Regions from separate parts of the Leptospira cinconiae genome, predicted to be linked through region 1. Evidence: riboswitches for the same ligand, from Rfam matches in the RefSeq annotation. Region 1 holds a riboswitch; the other holds the start of a gene.

Region 1 (5,411 bases):
AGAATCGGAAGATAAAATGGAATAAGCCCTTTTGATGGATTTTCCATCGGCATCGTTACCTAGATTTAGGATAACGTATTGTCCTCCTACAAACTCAAAAGCGGAACCGTCCGATCTTTCAAAACGGTATATATCCGAAGAAAGACTTATATTTTCCTTATCGATTAATTTTAGAAATTTTTGGCCCAAGGTTTCCTCCTAAGAAGGGTAGATCTCATGCACAAAATCGTGCATTTCTTCCAGATCCAGGTATAAGGTTTGAAAGGCTTTGGCGGAATTTTTCAGATCCAATTCCACTTTTTTAGTAAGAATGAGTAGAGAGGTATAATATCCCGATTTAGGATCTACTGTAGAAAGTCCCGAAATTTTTTGTTCTAACTCTACCAAACTCGCTTCGAAAAATCGGATCAAGTCCTCAAAGTTATTCGCATTCGTCAAAGACTGGATCGGCCCGGGAGAAAAAAGCGCCTCCGGTCCTATTTCATTCTTTTCATGTTGGATAACGGATTCGTCCTTGATACCGAGAACATTCATCATTCCTAATCTTAAAGCCGCAATTTCATGACACGCCATACTCTATTCCTATTGCATAATATTATCAACTAAACGAGAAACCAATCTATCCTGCAAAAGATGTTCCGAAACAAGATCCTCTGCATCCTCTACACTTACTTTTTGGTACCAGACTCCGTCCGGATAGACAACCACTACTGGACCTTCTCCGCATCTTCCCATACAGGAAGAGCGGGATATTTTAAAATCCAAATGCCTATCGTTTGATTTTAAAATGGATCTCATACGAGCGACTAAGGCGGAACTTCCTTTGCTTGCGCAGTCTATATTCTCACAAACAAATATATGTTTTTGTAAATTACGATGAGGGAATAAATGAGGAGCTACTTGGTTATGAGTTTCCAGATGACGGATACTCCAAAGAAGAGCCTTCAATCCTCCCACTTTTTTGGAAAGACCCGGAAGCTGAGCTCTATATTCGCATGTATCGCATGGAAGGGAAAATTTTCCGGAGATACAATCTTGTATTCTTTCATCCATGACGGAGAATAGTTCCGGATCGGGACCTAGATAAGAAGAGAGTTCCGTTTTGATCCATGGAAATTTTTCCGAAAAATTTTGTACCAAGGAAGAGATCTTTTGGATCAGTTTTCCTCCGAATAAAAAGTAGGGGACCACCAGAAGTTTTTCCGGTCTTAATTTGGAAGCCATCTCCAAAGTTTCCGGAAGTAGAGGGCTGGTGATCCCTATGAAGGAAGGAAGAACAAAGGAGAAATGATTTCCTTCTTGGAATAAACGAACTGTTTTATAAAAATCACCGTTTGCATCCGGATCGGAGGAACCCCTATTAACGATGATCACTCCGGTTTTAGAGGATTGTTCTTGGCTTAGAGGTATACATTCTTCCGCACGTTTTCTCAGTAAGGATACCATTTTAGAATGGATGCCTAAACTATTCGCAATTTTAAAAATATGGCCCGGAAACTCGGATTTGATCTTATCCAGAACGATCGGAATATCGTTTTTGATATGACCGGAAGTGTATAAAAATAAGGGAAATATTATAATATTAGAATATTCTTCGCCAAGATCCCTAAGAGCGGTTTCTATATCCGGTTTTGCAAGTTCCACATAGGCATGGGAAATTTTCAGGTCCGGACGAGTGAGCGAATAGGCCTCCACTAAGGAAACGAATTCCAAATTGGAATTTTCCTCCCTGCTTCCATGACCAAGTACCAGAACCGCAATTTTAGGTTTCATTTGAATCCCAATACCTGCCTTGGTTTCAAAAATAGGAAAAATAAAGAGGATAATAGAAACCAGAAGATCAGATTTGAGAAGAAGGTCACATATTCGAATTGGATCCTTAATTCTTTTGGAGCCGTAAAATTTTCGGAAATTTTAGGTGTGCCTAGATAGAATGGAAGTCCTACAAAAAATACGAATATTGCTAGAACGAAGGTCCATTTTAATAGATTATGGATTTTTAAATAAGATAGTATGGTCTGGGATCCTAAAACTCCGATTAAACTTGAACCAACACATAGAAACCACCAAGCTTGTCTCTCCGGATAATCGTATGCACTTGAAACTCTGCCAGGTAATTCCGGAGGAAGTCCAAGAAATGGGATCCCAAAGAAGATCAGAAATCCGCCGATCGTACTTAAAATACTTGGAAGGACTGCCTTGGATAGGGAAGGGCTTTCTAAAAATCCGTTCGGAGGGAATAATGCCATCCAAACAGAGATCAAAACTCCAAAAGAAATTCCTAATAGAATAGATCCAATGAAAGTCCCAAAATTTCTTTTTTGCCAAAGCTCGTCATCAATAGTAGTTTTTTTAGCAGAATTAGATGCCTGTTTTGTATGAGAATGAGATTCTCCATGTGCGTGATAATGGACATGTGTTGAACCGGTATTCGATTTTTCTGATATAGATTTGGATTCGAACTTCTCCGCTTCTAAGATCAGAGGAAGATTCCATACACAAACCAAAATCCCTAAAATAAGACCTGATACTAGACCGGAAAATATCCCGGTCCGTAATAGGTGATAAAATCCGGATCTTAGTGGCATGGAAAGCCCGTAGAATGTCTTATATCATGGAAAGTATCGTGCAAATACACCATCGGTTCCAAGCCTACGGTATAGATCGTAGAGATAGCAAGCAACGCAACCAAAGCTAGAACGGAACCTCTAAGCCATAACTTGGCTCCCGAAAAATCCTTCGAAACGGAGATCGAGCGCATAAAAATCCCTCCTAAGAGATCTTCACCTAACAAGATATAAACGATATTCGGGCATAAAAGAGTACACCTTAGTATCGTATGAACAAAAATGTTGAGTTTAGTTACGTAACCGTCTTACATCCGAGATCGGATCACGTAGCTTCAGGATTTTTGTAAGGTCGTTTTCTGACTCGAGATCGTCCTACTCGGCACGTCTTCCCAGGTTTTACACCCAGTGACATCTTGTGCCTTTTGTCCCTCTTACAGCGGCGGGTACCGTGACGGAATTGCACCGTCTTCCCATAGATGAGGCCATCTATGTTCCTACAAAAATAGACTGAGATTCCAAGATCTATTTAGCTGAATGATTTTGTATAGTATTTTATTTTTGAACGAATAAAATTCTTTAAACCGCACCCCTCCCTTTTTGGCTCGCGAGATACACATGTTTTCTCGCTCTCATCACGTCTCCTAAAGGGCGATGCTCCATTAAAGCTTCCCAAGGATCAAAAATTGTATCTTCGATCTTTTTCTGTAAAGAAAGACCATGCTCCGATGCAAAATCCTGAGTTGGGATCGTAAGAGTTGCGAGAGTTACGTAAGGCGCTTCCGATTCAGGCCAATTCACGGAAGCGTCTTCGATCGGTGTTGTTTTTTCATCCGTAAAAAATTGGACTTGGAATGTATATACCAATTGGCCTTCGGAAAGTTTTGCTCCCATATCACCGGCCCAATCTTTAGAGGCATCTTTGCTCGGTGTCCTATCGGTAGGGGGAAGTAGCCTGACTCTACATGCATAAGGTCCGAATGCGATAGGCGCCGCACTATAAAAAGGCTCCGTTGCAAATCCGCTAAAAGGTTTATTAAAACTTTTTGATACTTTTTTGATCCTTGCGAATGCTCCGAAAAATCCGTAAGTGGAAAAAAGATATTTTAGTAAAGGACCGCCACCTTTTGCGGCTGCGGTAACCACACCCACAAACTCGTCACTTTTAGGAGAAGAGAACGCTTCCAAATTAATGAGAAGAAAATCCTGAGCGGAAGTATTACCGTTTTGTAATGCGCTCGGGCCGTTCACTCCTAAGATCTTTAACGCAAATCCCCTGATATCTCCCGTGGTATCCGGCTGTATTTTCATACTTCCGCTGGAAAGACGGATCCAAACGTCTTTTGTTCCGGGGGTTGCAAACAGACCTTGTTTTGTATAATCCGGAATATTCGATAAAACTTCGAACTTTGCCTCTAGTCCTAAGATCTGCTTTCTATGTAATGTGCGGCCTTTTCCGAATTTGGAGGAATTCACTTTTTGGATCTTTTGGAACGCTTTTACATATTCTGCAAAACGAATCTCTTCGTCCGGGGCGATATCTTCTTTCCAATCCTTGCTAATCGGTTTCATAAAGTCTCCTTAAGAATGAATCCTTAGTTTATACTTCTTTTTTCTTATTCAGTCTGGACTGAGCGGATTTTAATTCGGAATCCGTCAGTTTAATACTGAATTCCGGAAAATGTCTAAATAGAAAATATTGCAGCCAAGAATCCCAACCGGTATATCCGATGAACTTTTTGTTCGGGATCCATTTTAAGATTGCCTTTGCTACCGAATCGATCGCATGTATTCTGTTCAATGCGGAACCCATTTCTATTTCCTTGCTCAATTCGGGTTTATCCGTGTTTTCTTTTTCCAACCCCGGAGTATCCGTCGTAGGTGGAAGGAATAATTTTACCTTTACTCCATGAAGCATCATTTCTTGGCGAAATCCCTGAGCAAAACCTACGATAGCAAACTTACTGGCGGAATAAGCTCCGTAACCGTAGATAGAAAAGAAGGCCAATGTAGACGCTAAGAATACGATCTCCCCGTTTTTTTGTTTGGCAAAATGGTCCCTGAATGCAAGAGCTCCGTTTACATGACCGAAATAGTTCACATCCATTAGATTTCTGTAAACTTCTTCATCTAGGTCAGAAGCTTCTCCCGCTTTTGCAAATCCGCTACTACAAATTAGAAGGTCTAATCCTCCTAAGGTTTGGATTGCCTTTTTGGCTTCTTTTTCTAAGGCTTTTTTATCCGAAACATCCAAAACTGCGTATCCGAAAACTGCTGTTGGAGCTCCTACGGCCTTCAATTCTTCGACAGTTTTTTCTAAGTTGGATTTTCCTCTGGCGGAAACGATTACACTTGCTCCTGCTTTGGCTAATTCTATCGCAATTCCCTTACCTATACCTGCGGATCCGCCTGTGATAAATACTTTTTTACCTTTGTATCTGCTGAATGACATGTTGAAAAATTCTCTTCGATGCGGGCAAGATTTCCCTTTTTAGGAAACTATTCAATCTAATTCGAAACTTTTTACGGAAAGAATTAGAGAACTTGTTCCAAAATCTTAAATTCCCGGTTTGATCCCAAAACAAATCTTGCCTTTTCTTTCCTATGATACTGAATACGGGAGAATTCAAGGCATCACGATGCAGGATATACCTCTTCTGGAAAATATAAAAAAGAAGATCCCAAGTTTGGAGAAAAATTGGGACCGTTATTCTTCCATGTTAAAGGAAAGGAAGGTTCCGCCAAAAACCGTACTTATCAAAAGAGGGGCTTATACCAAAAACATATTCATCGTTAAAAAAGGATGTCTACGGTTGAAATTCGAGGATAGAGGAAGGGATATCA
Region 2 (5,411 bases), 580 kb from region 1:
GACGGATATAGGTAAAGAGTTTTTAGGTCTTTCCGAAGATGATAAAAAGGACCCGGAAAAGGCAGCCGCTGCATTGCTTTCCTTAGTAACGGGAGGAAGTAATTCGTTACTCGTATTTACTCCAGCAGTGTTATCTACGACCGCTGGAGCAGATGCCTCCTACCAAGTGAGTCTTAGATCGGTTCCTTCCGATTGGACGAGTAATGATGTGACAGTTGGTTTTGATATAGATGTATCGTCTTGTCCATCGGGTACTTTTCCCAATTTTTGGCCTTTTACTTTTAGTCCTCCTTATAATCCGGTAAACGGTCTATTTTTTAGTACTATTAATCCGGGCTCTTGTATCGTGCGGTATACTGTAAGTGGAGAAGTGACATCTCAAAATTCCGGTTTAACTATCGGTGCCGATGCGGGGTCTCTCCCTTTCTTAATCCAGTGAAATGTGGTTGTATCTAAGCGACTTTATCTTAGAAAAACCGCTTTTCCAGAGACAGGGTTTCTAAAATCCTTCCCCTATGTATAGAAACCTTGCATTGTCCTCTCTTTTAGGACTCTCTCTTTTATTTTCCCAATGCCAACCGATCGAATCGGTTGAACCGGAAACATTGAAGATCAAAGCGGTGGGTGATTTAGTCATGGGGACAAATTATCCGGAGAATAAACTTCCTTCCGATCCTAGAAACACTTTGTTCTCTCAGGTGGAACCAAGTTTGAGAGGGGCAGATATACTATTTGCGAATTTCGAAAGTACTCTGACAGACTATCCTCATTGTGCCAAAAATATCAATCGCCCTCTTATATTCGCTTTCAGGACACCGCCATCGTATGCAAAAATTCTAAAGGATGTAGGATTCGATATAGTTTCGATTGCCAACAATCACAGCCTGGATTTTCACCAACAAGGGTTCGAGGATACCGCTAAAAATCTTTCCGAAGCCGGAGTTAGATTCACCGGAAAAAAGGGCGCGATCACTTATATGAACGCAAAAGGAATTTCCGTGGCTTGGATCGGATTTAGTCATATGGAAAGCGCGCATAATCATGTGAACCATATCGAAGAAGGTGTAGCTCTCGTAAAAGAAGCCAAAAAGAAAGCGCAACTTGTATTTATCTCGGTTCACGGTGGTGCGGAAGGCGGACCTGCTTTACATGTAAAAAACGAACAGGAAAGATTTTACGGAGAATATAGAGGAAATTTAGTCGCTTTATCTCACGCGTTGATCGACGCCGGTGCGGACTTATTCATAGGTCACGGTCCTCATTTGCCAAGAGCATTCGAATTGTATAAAGGAAAATTGATCGCTTATTCACTAGGGAACTTTTTAGGATATAGGGTATTCTCTACGAAAGGTTATGGCGGTTACTCTTTGGTCTTAGAAGCGGACTTGGACAAACAAGGGAATTTTATCAAGGGTAAGATCCATCCCTTACAACTGAGCCAAAACGGTATCCCTGCTCCTGATCCGGAGGCAAAAACTACGGAGCTGATCCAATCTTTGACTAGATCGGATTTCCCGAACAAAGGACCGAAAATCCAGTCGGACGGAAGTTTCCATCCATAATCTAGGGCTGTCCTGTAGGAGTTCCTACATATTTCGGCCTGTATTTTTGATTGCAAATTTTACGATTTTCTGATATAGGGAAAGCGGCTTCTCCCGCTGACCCGCCTCCACCACCCAAGCTCAGGGCGGGGCCGCTTTTTCAAAATTTACGTTCGATCAAACTTAGTGTGTTAAACTTGCGTTCCACCTCGTTTGACTTTCGTCACCGACTCAGCAAAGCTGGTTGTCTTCTCGCTCCCTACGAGTCGCTGCGAAGGGGTGGGGCCGTTTCCCAAAATTCAGTAGGAGCTCCAACAAGGCCCCGGTAAAATCCTTAAAATAAAAAAGACCGACGTAGGAGTTCCTACATCGGTCTTCTACTTAATAAAACTTTAATGTGAATTATTCAGTCTTTCCGGTAGGTTCCAATGCACCTGCAGGAGCTTTGAAGTTGATCTCATAAATATCATAATGAGAATTTCTCCAACCCTTTACGTAAGCCACGGAAACGCCTAAGAAATATCTAAGTCCGAATTTAAGAGTGTTAGTGGCAAAGGTTGCGATCTCTTCATCGGTAATTGAAAAAGGGTGCACTTTATTTCTGGTCTCGTCCAGATACAATCCTTCCCAAGTTCCAATCATAGTTCCCTTATATTCTAAACTTAGAATACGACCTGTAACGGAAAAATTCCTTTTTCCTCCGGATTTACTTTTGCTTACGATCTTGTCCGGTAAACCTTTCGGAAGTGATCTTTCTTGGAGTTGAGCTCCTATCACTTCGTAATCGGAAGACAACGCGATCGCTTCGAATCTATGGATCCTGTACTGGACTAAAATTTCCTGGTTCAGACTTTTGCTTAAGAAGTTCACCACATCCGCATTCTCGGGGCGTACGCTGAATTCGATTTTTTGTTTTGCCGGAGCATAACATTCGTCCTTCATTTCGTCGCAAGCTTCCGAATCGTTTATGGTATACACTTCTAAAAGACCTTCATAAGATTCAAAAACGATCCCTCTGCTTTCGAATTGGATCAATTTTGCAACTGTCCAACCTTCGGAATAAGTTCCTGCCGCAGATAAGGATGAGGTAGTTAAAAGAAAGATCCCTAGTAAAAGAAATCTTAAGGATGGAATTCGTTTCATTCGAGTTCGGTGCTCCCTGTTATGTAGGCAGACCCTTGGGGATTCCCTTTGGGTCGCGAATTCGTGAATCCTTTCCGATTTTTATCTTACATCAAGAAAATATTTCTTTCCGTTCTTGAAAAATCCGCATGTAAGTCCCTCCGAGATCTCAGTACTCTCCGTGTGAACCAATAAATGCACAAACAAGTTTCGCACAGAGTTCACGGAGCACACAGAGTTTTCATTTACAAAACCCGCCAGGGATGTGCAGGGCGCGAAGCGTCCTGAGCGTAAGCGAAGGACGAGGACGTATGTCCGAGCCCGGAGCAGCCCGGTCTTGCGTAAGCAAGAGGCGGCCAACCCTTTTTCAGATTGCCCCTTCGACTCTGGTTGGGAACCTGGTCTTGCAAGTAGATCTGAAAAGGGAATCCGGTGAAATTCCGGAGCTGTACCCGCAGCTGTAAACGCCTAAACGGTAAGACAAAACCACTGTCGAAAGACGGGAAGGGTCTTAAGCCGGGCGTGAGTCAGAAAACCTATCCGAGCTACTTTCAATATTTCGGCTTTCGGGAGTTAAGGCCTCAATGAACAAAAGACCCAAACAAATCGGTAAGATCCTTCATCTAGGTCTTTTTTTATTTTCCGTTCAAATATTTTCCCAAGAGAACCAGAAAACGGAAAGCTCCCCTGTAAAAGTTGTGGGAAAGACCAGTTCCAATTCTCAACCCGAAAATTTCAGAAAAAATCCGACCGGTTTTCAGACATCAATCGATTTGGACCAATACAATGCACGTTATACGAATCTTCCGGACGTTTTGGAAAGAGAGGCAGGGGTTCGGATCAGAAGATACGGAGGACTTGGGTCGTATTCCACTCTTTCTCTTCGAGGAACAAACCCGAACCAATCCAGGATCTTTATAGACGGAGTCCCTTTTAATAATGCGCAAGGTGGAGAAGTCAACCTGGCGGATCTTCCTTTCGACAATTTACAAAGTATAGAAGTTTACAGAAGTGGTGCACCTGTAGGATTTTCAGGATCGACTATCGGTGGAAGCGTAAACCTAGTCACAAGAGTAGGATCTGGTCCGCCTAAAACCCGGGTCAATATCGGTGCCGGAAGTTTTAATACGGGAAAAGGTAGCATAACGCATACGGGGACTTATGGCGGGATCGGGGCTAGTGTATTTTTACTTGGAGAAAAATCGGACCAAAACTTTTCTTATCTGAACAACCACGGCACATTGCTTGTTAATCCTTTAGACGATACGATCGATAGAAGAAGGAACGCTCAGTATGAAAGAACATCCGGAATGCTGGGACTGAGCGGAGATATCGGAGCCACCAAGATCAAATTTTGGAACGATCTAAATTATAGATTTCATGGAATTCCAGGACCAGCCAGTAACCAAACCCAAAAAGTACATCGCAGATATCTTAGAAATACTACCTCACTCGGAACGGATACGAAAGGTTTGTTTGATGGACTACTAAGGTTGGAGACTCGAGCTTTCACATCTTTTACGAACGACGACTTATTCGATCCTAAATCCGAATTTTCCAAAGGAACCCCTAACTCCACAGCCAATATGGGACAGTACGGGGCGCAAATCACTCCGACTCTCTATCTATTAGAATATTATCAAATATTGAAATTTCATGCAGGGATAGAAAAGGAAACATTCGAAAGATCCAGAAGTACACCTCAAAATATCGATCTTAAATACGAACCGGGAAAAACAAGAACCTACACGACGTTTCAGGTGGAGGATGAGTTCCGGTTTTTGGACGGAAAACTAGTTTTAACCCCGGGAGTTTCTTGGGATTCTTACCGGGATAAATTCCAGTCCGATGAACCTTGGTATAGAAAGCAGGATCCGTTCGCTTCTGCCATAAAAACCTCCGAATTTTCGAATCCTAAAGCGGGACTTCTCTGGAGGTTTTGGGAAAAAGAAAATTATTCTTTGGAATTCAAATCCAATATCGCAAAACAATATAGGATCCCGAGTTTTTTGGAACTATTTGGAGAGGTCGGGACGATCATAGCAAACGATTCTTTAAAACCTGAAAGAAGTGAGAATGCGGACGCGGGTATCACAGGCAAATACAAAAACGGGGAGCTTAAATCCAATATTACGATTTCCTACTTTAGAAAGAGGATCAAGGATATGATCCTTTTTATTCCGAATTCTCAGTTTACTCTCCGGCCTGAAAACATCGACTCTGCCAGGATTGATGGTGCCGAGGTTTCTCATAAGACGGAATACAAGGGCTGGAAATTTCTATTAGAATATACCTACCAAGAAGCGATCAATACTTCTCCTGCGCCTTATCTGAACGGTAAATATCTCCCTCTTAGACCGAAACATGAAATCTCCGGAACGATCGCATATAGAGGAAAAACCTGGGAGCTCGGTTTTGAAGGAGTGTATGTGGGAGCCGTCTTCAAAGACAGGACAAACGAATATGTGAATTACCAACCTGCTCGGCAGATTTGGAACGCGTATCTCACACTGGTATTATACTCTTCCACGGAAGAGGAAGATCCTAACAAAAAAGGAGAAAAGGCTCCGAAAGAACTGCTCTTAAGTATAGATCTCCGCAATATGGGAGATAAAAGAGTGGAGGATATTGTAGGATATCCTCTGCCGGGAAGAAACTGGTTTATCACCTTAAGTGGGAGGTTTTAAAATGAGAAATAGATCCTATTCTATTTTTTCCGGTTTACTCATTTTCCTTTCCTTCTGCGGA

What was found. Region 1 has a riboswitch for cobalamin ahead of AB3N61_RS07005 (CbtB domain-containing protein). Riboswitches for the same ligand answer to the same signal wherever they lie in the genome.
Region 2: it holds a riboswitch for cobalamin, as region 1 does, so the genes downstream of both, AB3N61_RS04525 (TonB-dependent receptor) here and AB3N61_RS07005 (CbtB domain-containing protein) in region 1, are expected to answer to the same signal.

Annotation. Positions count from the first base shown of each region.
Region 1 is NZ_CP162137.1:1,544,561-1,549,971, forward strand. Features, by position in the region: gene AB3N61_RS06985 (FAD-dependent oxidoreductase) at 1-189, opposite strand, end outside; gene AB3N61_RS06990 (DUF3209 family protein) at 199-573, opposite strand; gene AB3N61_RS06995 (CbiX/SirB N-terminal domain-containing protein) at 583-1,773, opposite strand; gene AB3N61_RS07000 (CbtA family protein) at 1,770-2,588, opposite strand; gene AB3N61_RS07005 (CbtB domain-containing protein) at 2,579-2,761, opposite strand; cobalamin riboswitch at 2,899-3,083, opposite strand; gene AB3N61_RS07010 (catalase) at 3,147-4,139, opposite strand; gene AB3N61_RS07015 (SDR family NAD(P)-dependent oxidoreductase) at 4,168-5,019, opposite strand; gene AB3N61_RS07020 (Crp/Fnr family transcriptional regulator) at 5,207-5,411, shown strand, end outside.
Region 2 is NZ_CP162137.1:966,742-972,152, forward strand. Features, by position in the region: gene AB3N61_RS04510 (hypothetical protein) at 1-439, shown strand, start outside; gene AB3N61_RS04515 (CapA family protein) at 516-1,562, shown strand; gene lsa26 (surface adhesion protein Lsa26) at 1,944-2,684, opposite strand; cobalamin riboswitch at 3,034-3,222, shown strand; gene AB3N61_RS04525 (TonB-dependent receptor) at 3,248-5,350, shown strand; gene AB3N61_RS04530 (YncE family protein) at 5,352-5,411, shown strand, end outside.